One region of the Ectopseudomonas toyotomiensis genome, then DNA from elsewhere that is predicted to be linked to it. Evidence: predicted binding sites of a transcription regulator. Region 1 holds the regulator's gene; the other holds the start of a gene.
What was found. Region 1 encodes FliA, which starts transcription of late flagellar genes. Its sites were predicted from a motif close to CTAAAGTTTNNNNNNNNNNNGCCGNTAA; they were not measured.
Positions count from the first base shown of each region.

Region 2: the regulator FliA is predicted to act here: its motif matches at 3,053-3,080, upstream of JWV26_RS17595 (flagellar protein MotY).

Region 1 is NZ_CP070505.1:195,659-201,324, forward strand. It holds gene JWV26_RS00910 (chemotaxis protein CheA) at 1-2,117, opposite strand, end outside; gene JWV26_RS00915 (protein phosphatase CheZ) at 2,130-2,918, opposite strand; gene JWV26_RS00920 (chemotaxis response regulator CheY) at 2,938-3,312, opposite strand; gene fliA (RNA polymerase sigma factor FliA) at 3,412-4,158, opposite strand; gene fleN (flagellar synthesis regulator FleN) at 4,155-4,985, opposite strand; gene flhF (flagellar biosynthesis GTPase FlhF) at 5,100-5,666, opposite strand, start outside.
Region 2 is NZ_CP070505.1:3,812,393-3,818,058, reverse strand. It holds gene JWV26_RS17610 (GGDEF domain-containing protein) at 1-202, opposite strand, end outside; gene gloA (lactoylglutathione lyase) at 271-663, opposite strand; gene JWV26_RS17600 (argininosuccinate synthase) at 734-1,951, opposite strand; gene JWV26_RS17595 (flagellar protein MotY) at 2,069-3,016, opposite strand; gene pyrC (dihydroorotase) at 3,170-4,216, shown strand; gene rnt (ribonuclease T) at 4,213-4,887, shown strand; gene JWV26_RS17580 (bacterioferritin-associated ferredoxin) at 5,069-5,287, shown strand; gene JWV26_RS17575 (DUF5064 family protein) at 5,356-5,666, opposite strand, start outside.

The sequences.
Region 1 (5,666 bases):
TGCAGCATCTTGCCCAGTGGCTTGATTACCACTTCTTCCTGCCCGACCAGTTGATCGACGACAAAGCCGATGCGCTGACTGCCAACGGTGAGAATCACCACATGGCCTTCGCGCTGACCTTCATGGAAGGCCTGCGGTACCAGCCAACGCTTGAGATAGAACAGTGGCAGCGCCTTGTCGCGCACGATCACCACTTCCTGACCGTCGACCACGTTGGTGCGCGACAGGTCGAGATGGAAGATCTCGTTGACGTTGACCAGCGGGAAGGCGAAGGCCTGATTCTCCAGCATCACCATCAGCGTCGGCATGATCGCCAGGGTCAGTGGCACCTTGATGATGATCTTCGAGCCCTGCCCCTTCTGCGAGAACACGTTGACCGTGCCATTGAGCTGGGAAATCTTGGTCTTCACCACGTCCATGCCGACACCGCGACCGGACACGTCGGAGATCTCGGTCTTGGTCGAGAAGCCCGGGGCGAAAATCAGGTTGTAGCATTCGAACTCGTTGAGACGATCGGCCGCGTCCTTGTCCAGCAGGCCCTTCTCCACGGCCTTGGCACGCAGCACGTCGGCGTCCATACCCTTGCCGTCATCGGTGATCGACAACAGGATGTGATCGCCTTCCTGCTCGGCGGACAGCACCACGCGCCCAGCGCGAGCCTTGCCGCTCTTCTCGCGTTCTTCCGGGGTTTCCACGCCATGGTCGACGGCGTTGCGCACCAAATGCACCAGCGGGTCAGCCAAGGCCTCGACCAGGTTCTTGTCGAGGTCGGTTTCCTCGCCCACCAGCTCGAGGTTGATTTCCTTCTTCAGGTTACGCGCCAGATCGCGGACCAGACGCGGGAAGCGGCCGAAGACCTTCTTGATCGGCTGCATGCGGGTCTTCATCACCGAGGTCTGCAGATCCGCCGTGACCACGTCGAGGTTCGACACAGCCTTGGACATCGCCTCGTCGCCGCTGTTCAGTCCCAGGCGCACCAGACGGTTACGCACCAGCACCAGTTCGCCGACCATGTTCATGATCTCGTCGAGGCGCGCAGTGTCGACCCGTACGGTGGTTTCCGCTTCGCTCGCGGCCGGCGCCTTGTCGGCAGCCGGCGCAGGCGCGGCAGAAGCACGAGCGGCAGCAGGCTCAGCCTTGGCTGCTGCGGGCTTGGCAGGTGCGGCGGCCTTGGGCGCTGCTGCAGGTTTGGCCGCGGCGGCAGGCGCGGGCGCCGGCTCAGCGGGCGGCACGAATTTGCCTTTGCCGTGCAATTGATCGAGCAGCGACTCGAACTCGTCGTCGGTGATCTCATCACCGGCCGGAGTGGGCGCTGCAGCAACGGCTGCAACCGGAGCAGCGGCTTCGGCGGTGGCCGAGAACTGACCTTTGCCATGCAGCTGATCGAGCAGCGCTTCGAATTCGTCGTCGGTGATCTCATCGCCTGCCGCTACGCCAGCAGGCGCAGAAGCGCCTACCGCAGCGGCAGGCGTTTCGACCGTGCCGGCGAACTGCCCCTTGCCGTGCAACTGATCGAGCAGCGACTCGAACTCGTCATCGGTGATCTCATCGCTGGCACTGGTCTGCGCACTGGAGGCGGCAGCCGGCGCGTCACCCAGGGCATCGAGCAGTTGCTCGAATTCGCTGTCGGTGATGTCGCCCGCGGCAGCGGACGGCGTAACTGGCTCAGACACCGGCACGGGTTCCGGCTCGGCCTGCTGCACCGGCGCAGGAGCTGCTTCAGCGCCGCCCGGTTCGGCCAGGCGTGACAATGCCGCCAGAAGTTCAGGCGACGCGGGCGTCGGCTCGCGGCGCTCACGCACCTCGCCGAACATGCCATTTACTGCATCAAGAGCCTCGAGCACCACATCCATCAGCTCCGAATCGACGCGACGCTCACCCTTGCGCAGGATGTCGAAGACGTTTTCGGCGATATGGCAGCACTCCACCAACTCGTTGAGCTGGAGGAAACCCGCTCCGCCCTTGACGGTATGGAAACCGCGGAAGATGGCGTTGAGCAGGTTCATGTCGTCCGGTCGGCTTTCCAGCTCGACTAACTGTTCGGACAACTGTTCGAGAATCTCGCCGGCCTCTACCAGGAAATCCTGGAGGATCTCTTCATCGGCGCCGAAGCTCATATTGTGTGCTCCTTAGAACCCTAGGCTGGACAGCAGGTCGTCGACATCGTCTTGGCTGGAGGCGACGTCATCACGCTTATCGGCATGAATCTGCGGACCTTCACCCCGCGATGGCTCTTTTGATTTTTCCTGTTCGGTACGCAGCGCTTCGTGGTCGTGCTGAATACCGGCAAAACGGTCGACCTGGCTGGCCATGAGCATCAGCTTGAGCAGGTTGCTTTCCACTTCGGTCACCAGCTGGGTGACACGCTTGATCACCTGGCCGGTAAGGTCCTGATAGTCCTGAGCCAACAGAATGTCGTTGAGGTGGCCGGAGAGCTTGGCGCCATCTCGTTCACTGCGGGCGAGGAACAGCTCGACACGCTTGGCCAGCTCGCGGAAACCGTCGGCACCGATTTCGCGGCGCATGAAGCGGCCCCACTCAGCGCTGAGGCTCTGCGCTTCGTCACTGAGGTCGTTGACCAGCGGCGCACTCTGCTCGACCAGATCCATGGTCCGGTTGGCGGCCTTCTCGGTCATGGTCACGACGTAGTTCAGGCGCTCGGTCGCATCGGCGATCTGCGACAGCTCCTGGGCATGCGGCATACGCGGATCGAGCTGAAAATTGACAATGGCGTTGTGCAGTTCACGGGTCAGTTTGCCGACCTCGTGATACAGCCCGCGGTCGCGGACCTTGTTCAGCTCGTTGATCAGTTGCACCGCGGCGCCGAAATTACCTTGTTCAAGGCTATCGACCAGATCGCGGGCATTGTTTTTCAGGGTCGACTCGAGGTCACCCAGCGTGGAGTCATCGTGTTCCATAGCACCCTCGCGGCTGACATCAGCCGTTGACCCGCTCGAAGATCTTCTCGATCTTTTCCTTCAACACCTGAGCGGTGAAGGGTTTGACCACGTAGCCATTCACACCGGCCTGGGCCGCCTCGATGATCTGATCGCGCTTGGCTTCAGCAGTCACCATCAGCACCGGCAGGTGCTTGAGGCGCTCGTCGGCACGTACGGCGCGCAGCAGGTCGATGCCGGTCATGCCAGGCATGTTCCAGTCGGTCACCAGAAAGTCGAAACTGCCGCTTTGCAGCATCGGCAGCGCCGAGGTGCCGTCATCGGCTTCCGCGGTGTTGGTGAAACCCAAATCCCGCAAGAGGTTCTTGATGATCCGTCGCATCGTCGAGAAATCGTCAACGATGAGGATTTTCATGTTCTTGTCCAAGTCGACCTCCGTACAGTCCCAAACGTATTGCGCTTGCAACTACGCCCTTTAATCGTGAAACCGTTTGCGCCTGCGAGTACGCCGCGTTCAGCCAGCGCGCCACTCACTCAGCCGCGAGCGCAAACGCGCCGCGCACTGGCTGTGCAACTGGCTAACACGTGACTCGCTAACCCCCAGCACTTCACCGATTTCCTTCAAGTTCAGTTCTTCATCGTAATACAGCGCCAGCACCAGACGTTCGCGCTCCGGCAAACCGGCGATGGCATCGGCCAAGGCCGCCTGGAAGCGTTCGTCTTCGAGGTCCCGCGAAGGTTCGAGGTGAGTGTGTCCGGCGTCTTCGTGCAACCCGCCATGTTCGCCGTCCTGCAACAGGTCGTCGAAACTGAACAGGCGGCTGCCCAAAGTGTCGCCAAGAATGCCGTAGTAATCTTCCAGACTCAATTGGAGTTCGGCCGCAACCTCGTGATCTTTAGCGTCCCGTCCGGTTCTGGCCTCCACGACACGAATGGCATCACTGACCATCCGGCTGTTGCGGTGCACCGAACGCGGCGCCCAATCACCCTTGCGCACCTCGTCGAGCATGGAGCCGCGAATACGGATACCGGCGAAGGTCTCGAAACTGGCACCCTTGCTGGAGTCGTATTTGCGCGAGGCTTCGAGCAGGCCGATCATGCCGGCCTGGATAAGATCATCGACCTGCACGCTGGCCGGCAGACGAGCCAGCAGGTGGTAGGCGATGCGCTTGACCAGCGGCGCATAGCGCTCGATCAGCTGGTGCTGGGAGTCCTGCGCCTGAGCCTTGTTGTACATACGAAGTCCAGAAGCTGCTGTCATACGGCCGAGTCTGCGGTCGGTTGTTGCACCAGACGCTCGACGAAAAACTCCAGATGACCACGGGGATTGGCCGGTAACGGCCAGGTATCTACCTTCTGAGCTATCGCCTTGAACGCCAGGGCGCACTTGGATCGAGGGAAGGCTTCATAGACGGCGCGCTGCTTCTGCACGGCCTTGCGCACACACTCATCGTAAGGCACGGCACCGACATACTGCAGGGCGACATCGAGGAAACGATCCGTCACCTTGGTCAGCTTAGCAAAGAGATTGCGTCCTTCCTGCGGGCTATGGGCCATATTGGCCAGTACGCGGAAGCGGCTGATGCCGTGATCGCGATTGAGCAGCTTGATCAACGCGTAGGCGTCGGTAATCGAGGTGGGCTCATCGCAGACCACCACAAGGATCTCCTGCGCCGCACGCACGAAGCTGACCACCGCATCACCGATACCGGCAGCGGTGTCGATCACCAGCACGTCAAGGTTTTCACTGATGTCACTGAACGCCTGGATCAACCCGGCGTGCTGCATCGGCGTGAGGCTGACCATGCTCTGCGTACCGGATGCTGCCGGCACGATGCGCACGCCACCCGGCCCCTGCAGCAGAACGTCACGCAGATCACATTCACCCGCGATGACATCGGCCAGGGTGCGCTTGGGCGTCAGGCCCAACAGAACGTCGACGTTGGCCAAGCCAAGGTCGGCGTCCATCAGCATGACCCGACGGCCGAGATCGGCCAGGGCCATGGACAGATTGACCGACACATTGGTCTTGCCGACGCCACCCTTGCCGCCAGTCACCGCAATCACCTGTACGGGATGCATACCCATGTTCTTTCTACACCTTGTCTAACTTCGACTTGGCCTTACAGGTCGTTGGTAAGCACCTGTTGAGGCCGTTCACTCCCGCACCACGTGGCGAGAGGGTGCAACATTCTCGCTGCGTCAACCGGCTCGCTTGGCCGGATTGTGATAGAGGCCGGCGAACATCTGCGCCATGGCGTCCTCACTCGGCTCCTCGGCAGCCTGCAGCCCAACGGCACGGCTGACCAGCTGATGGCTACGCGGCACATGCAGATCGTCCGGAATCCGCGGCCCGTCCGTCACATAGGCTACCGGCAGTTGCTGGCCTATAGCCAGACCTAAAACCTCACCCAGACTCGCGGCTTCGTCCAGTTTCGTCAGTATGCAGCCTGAAAGACCACAACGCTTGTAACTATGGTAGGCCGCCTTGAGCACTTGGCTCTGACTTGTTGCGGCCAGTACCAGATAATTCTTCGCCTTGATGCGTGCCGAGGCCAGACTCTCCAACTGCAGACGCAGCGCCGGATCGTTGCCTGGCAGGCCAGCGGTATCGACCAGCACCACGCGTTTCTTGGCCAGCGGCGCCAGAGCCTGCAGCAGAGACTGACCGGGGTCGATCTGAGTCACCGACACACCGAGGATGCGCCCCAGGGTCTTGAGCTGTTCCTGCGCGCCAATGCGGAAGCTGTCCATGCTCACCAGAGCGAC
Region 2 (5,666 bases), 1.6 Mb from region 1:
GGCCCTTCCACAAGGGTGAGATGGCGTCCTCATCGCGATAGAAACATTGCTGCCCATCGCGCAGAACGAAGGTGGCGCCGTCGGCCCCGGTCAGCTCGCGGGCCGCGCTGCGAACAATCTCCGCCACACGGTCCACGTCCTTCGCCATCGACAGCTCCTGAACCACGCGAATAAGGCGCAAGGCCTTGGGATCAGCCATCATGGGGCACCTCGCCGATCAGCGAATAGCCACTATCTTTGTAAGCATTTACTTACAAAGATTTCCAACTGTCAATCGCTTCGCTTGGGCGACAGCAGCTCGACCTTGTAACCGTCCGGATCCTCGACGAAGGCCAGGATGCTGCTGCCATGCTTCATCGGCCCCGGCTCGCGGGTGATCTTGCCGCCCCGACTGCGAATGTCCTCGCAGGCCTTGTAGACATCCTCGACTTCCAGGGCGATATGACCGTAGCCGGTGCCCAGTTCGTAGCTGTCCACACCCCAGTTGTGGGTCAGCTCGATCACGCTGTTGTGTGCCTCGTCGCCATAGCCAACGAAGGCCAGGGTGAACTGTCCGTCCGGGTAATCCTTGCGCCGCAGCAAGGTCATGCCCAGCACTTCGGTGTAGAAGGCGATGGATTGGTCCAGGTCGCCGACACGTAGCATGGTATGCAGCAGTCTCATCAGGTTTTCCTCTTCTGGAAAGCAGAACCCCGGCACTTGGCCGGGGTCCTTGTAGCGCAGGTGAATCAGCTTAGACCAGCTTGCGGCCCTTGCCGGCGGCGATGCGCATGCGCAGGGCGTTGAGCTTGATGAAGCCCGCCGCGTCCTGCTGGTTGTAGGCGCCGCCATCTTCCTCGAAGGTCGCGATGTTGGCATCGAACAGCGAGTCGTCGGACTTGCGGCCAGTGACGATGACGTTGCCTTTGTACAGCTTCAGGCGTACCACGCCGTTCACGTTGGCCTGGGAGGCGTCGATCATCTGTTGCAGCATCAGACGCTCCGGGCTCCACCAGAAACCGTTGTAGATCAGGCTGGCGTACTTCGGCATCAGCTCGTCTTTCAAGTGCGCCACTTCGCGGTCGAGGGTGATCGACTCGATGGCGCGGTGAGCCTTGAGCATGATGGTGCCGCCGGGGGTCTCGTAGCAGCCACGGGACTTCATACCGACGAAACGGTTCTCGACGATGTCCAGACGGCCAATGCCGTTCTCGCCACCGATGCGGTTCAGCTCGGCCAGTACCTGCGCCGGGCTCATGGCCTTGCCGTCGATGGCGACGATGTCGCCGGCGCGGTAGGTCAGCTCGATATAAGTCGGTGCGTCCGGCGCTGCCTCAGGGGAGACAGTCCATTTCCACATGTCTTCTTCGTGCTCGGTCCAGGTGTCTTCCAGCACGCCACCTTCATAGGAGATGTGCAGCAGGTTGGCATCCATGGAGTACGGCGACTTCTTCTTGCCGTGGCGCTCGATCGGGATGGCGTGCTTCTCGGCGTAGTCCATCAGCTTCTCACGCGACAGCAGGTCCCACTCGCGCCACGGAGCGATGACTTTCACCCCCGGCTTCAGCGCATAGGCGCCCAGCTCGAAACGCACCTGGTCGTTGCCCTTGCCGGTAGCACCGTGGGAGATGGCGTCGGCGCCAGTCTCGTTGGCGATTTCGATCAGGCGCTTGGCGATCAGCGGGCGGGCGATGGACGTACCCAGCAGGTACTCGCCTTCGTAGACGGTGTTGGCGCGGAACATCGGGTAGACGAAATCGCGGACGAACTCTTCGCGCAGGTCGTCGATGTAGATTTCCTTGACGCCCATCGCCTGAGCCTTGGCGCGGGCCGGCTCGACCTCCTCGCCCTGACCGAGGTCGGCGGTGAAAGTCACCACTTCACAGTTGTAGGTATCTTGCAGCCACTTGAGGATCACCGAGGTGTCCAGGCCACCGGAATAGGCCAGAACTACCTTTTTGACGTCCGCCATGCCATCACTCCACGGGTTGTACGGTAAAACCGGTGATTCTACTGGCCCTGCGGGCCAATTTACAGGGGCGCGACAGCTTGTGACGACGAAGCGACGGCGGGAATCAGCGTTTTTTGCTCAGGAGGGGGTGCTTCCGACCGGATCGACCGGGGTGGTCGGTGGAGCGGTCTGCGGTTCGCTCTGTACCGGGACTTCCGGCGCGGGTACGCGATCCAGGCGCAGGGTCGCGCGACGGTTCTTGGCGCGATTGGCTTCGTTATTATTTGGCACCAGCGGGTAACGCTCGCCATGAAAGCGCATGGTGATCTGCTCGACCGGTACGCCACCGGCCACCAGATACTCCTGCACGGCCAGCGCACGGCGGCGTGAGAGGTCGCGATTGGTCAGACGATTGCCGCTGTTGTCGGCGTGACCATCGATCTGGAAGCTGTTGATGCTCGGGTCGGCCTTGACGAAGTCGAGGATGATGTCGAGCTTGGCCTTGGCCATCGGATCGAGATCGATGCCGCCACCGGGAAAACCGATCTGCGCCTGGCGAATCTGATCGAAATTGACCGGTAGCAACTTGGCGGTACAGGCCTGGTAATCGTCATAGGCCTTGTGAAACTTGACCGGCAGCAAACGTACTTCCAGATTGTCGCCACCATTGAGGGTGCGGTGGCGCACCAGCGGGCTGCGCCCTTCGAGCAGACCGGTGAGCAGCCGCGCCCCCTGCTCCTGCGAACTGTTGAACGGCACCTCGCCATTACCGACGCTGACCACACCGAGATTGATATCGCCGCGCCCCGGCTGCCAGGGCGCCGCCGCCGCCAGCAAGGTCGCCGACCCCGCCCCCATCCAGCGCTCACGGGCCTTGAGACGAAAGGTGACCTGTTCACCCGCGCGGCGTACGAACTCGCCGCTGCCGAAATTGCTGATCGGCTGGCTCAGGCGACACTCGAACTGGTCACCCTCGACCGTCCACTCTACCTTTTCCAGCCGCGTCTGGAAGCTGATGGCATGCGCCGGCAGGCACAAGGGCATGCCAGCCAGCAGGCTGATCAGAAGGAAATTGGGCGCACGCACGGTCAACTCCACGGCGGTTCACGGCATTCTCACGGGGTATCGGTCAGGCGCGCGGAAACTTGACCCCCGGCGTGCGATTGTCGCGTCGGCGCGAGCGCGAACAGGCGCTTTTCAGTTAACATGCGGCCACGTTTTACCCGCCTGGAAGCCTCCATGTCCGACCGCCTGACTCTCCTGCGTCCCGATGACTGGCACATTCACCTGCGCGACGGCGCGGTGCTGCCACACACCGTCGGCGATGCCGCGCGCACTTTTGGCCGCGCCATCATCATGCCCAACCTGGTTCCGCCGGTACGCAACGCCGCCGAAGCCGACGCCTATCGCCAGCGCATTCTCGCGGCCCGCCCGGCAGGCAGCCGCTTCGAGCCGCTGATGGTGCTGTACCTCACCGACAACACCAGCCCCGAGGATGTGCGCGCGGCCAAGGCCAGTGGCTTCGTGCATGCCGCCAAGCTCTACCCGGCCGGCGCCACCACCAACTCCGACTCGGGCGTGACCAGCATCGACAAGATCTTCCCGGCGCTGGAAGCCATGGCCGAGGTCGGCATGCTGCTGCTGGTGCATGGCGAAGTGACCCGCGCCGAGATCGACGTGTTCGACCGTGAGAAAGCCTTCATCGATGAGCACCTGACCCGCGTGGTCGAACGCTTCCCCACACTGAAAGTGGTGTTCGAGCACATCACCACCCGCGACGCGGTGCAGTTCGTCGAGGCCGCCTCGGTCAACGTCGGCGCCACCATCACCGCGCACCACCTGCTGTACAACCGCAACCACATGCTGGTTGGCGGCATTCGCCCGCACTTCTATTGCCTGCCGATCCTCAAGCGCAACGTGCACCAGGAAGCCCTGCTCGACGCCGCCACCAGCGGCAACGTCAAGTTCTTCCTCGGCACCGACTCGGCACCGCACGTCAAGCACGCCAAGGAAGCCGCCTGCGGCTGCGCCGGCTGTTACACCGCCTATGCGGCCATCGAGCTGTACGCCGAGGCCTTCGAGCAGCGCGGTGCGCTGGACAAGCTGGAAGCCTTCGCCAGCTTCCACGGCCCGGATTTCTACGGCATGCCACGTAACAGCGACAGCATCACCCTGGTGCGTGAGGAGTGGACCGTGCCGGCCACCCTGCCGCTGGGCGACAACAGCGTGGTGCCACTGCGCGCCGGCGAAACCCTGCGCTGGAAATTGCTGGAGGCTCAGGCGTGAGCGAAGACAACTACGACGACGAACTCGAACCCAGCCTGCCGTCCGGCCCGCGCACGCCCATGGCGGCGCGCTTTCGCGGTTATTTGCCCGTGGTAGTGGATGTGGAAACCGGCGGCTTCAACTGCGCCACCGATGCCCTGCTGGAAATCGCCGCGACCACCATCGCCATGGACGAGAGCGGCTTCCTCTATCCGGATCACACCCACTTCTTCCGCATCGAACCCTTCGCAGGCGCCAACATCGAACAGGCCGCGCTGGAATTCACCGGCATCAAGCTCGACCACCCGCTGCGCATGGCAGTGAGCGAAGAGCACGCGCTGGGCGAAATCTTCAAGGGACTGCGCAAGTCGATCAAATCGGCTGGCTGCAAGCGTGCGATTCTGGTCGGCCATAACAGCAGCTTCGACCTGGGCTTCCTCAATGCCGCGGTGGCTCGTTGCGGCATCAAGCGCAACCCCTTCCACCCCTTCTCCAGCTTCGATACAGCGACATTGGCTGGTCTCGCCTACGGCCAGACCGTGCTGGCCAAGGCCTGCCAGACCGCCGGTATCGAGTTCGATGGCAAGGAAGCGCACTCGGCACGCTACGACACCGAGAAGACCGCCGAACTGTTCTGCGGCATCGTCAATCGCTGGAAGGAAATGGGCGGCTGGGACGAGTTCGATCAGTGAGCCTCCGCGCATTCACCCTTCAATGAAAAAACCGGCCAGGCCGGTTTTTTCATATCTGCGCAACGGCGCTCATACACCGTTCGTCAGGAGATGCGAGCATTCGCAATCGATCTTTGACAAGCATTCTCATTAACATTAGTATCCGATCCATCGAACAGAACCACCAAGACGAGCCTTGCTTATGTACGTCTGCCTCTGTGAAGGTGTCACCGATACTCAAATCCGCGACGCGGTCTACGAGGGCTGCTGCAGCTATCGTGAAGTCCGCGGCACGCTCGGCATCGCCAGCCAGTGCGGCAAGTGCGCTTGCCTGGCCAAGCAGGTCGTCCGCGAAACCATCGCCGAAGTCCAGAGCAGCCAAGCCTCGCTGGCCTACCCCGCTGGTTTCGTCGCGGCCTGACGCACGACCGAGAATGAAAAAACCGGATCCTGGAATCCGGTTTTTTTTCGTCCTCGAACAGCCAGGGGTCACGTCAGGCCGTCGCGCTCCAGGTGATCGAGGTCCACCGCTTCACCCGGCTTGGCGTGCAGCTTGGCGCGAATGTCCTCGAAGATCGCATCGTACTCGGCGTGCGCACGCATGATCGGACTATGGTTGGGCGGCAGGCCATGCTTGGCCACCAGGCGGGAGATCACGCTGGCGAAATTGAACGCAGTATCGCGGTGCATTTCGAAAACTTCCTCGAAGGCCTTGCCGTCGATCTCGCCCACCAGACGCCCATGCAGCATGGGCCCTTCTTGCGAATCCTTGCGCACCTCGTAGTAGAAATCGATGCTGT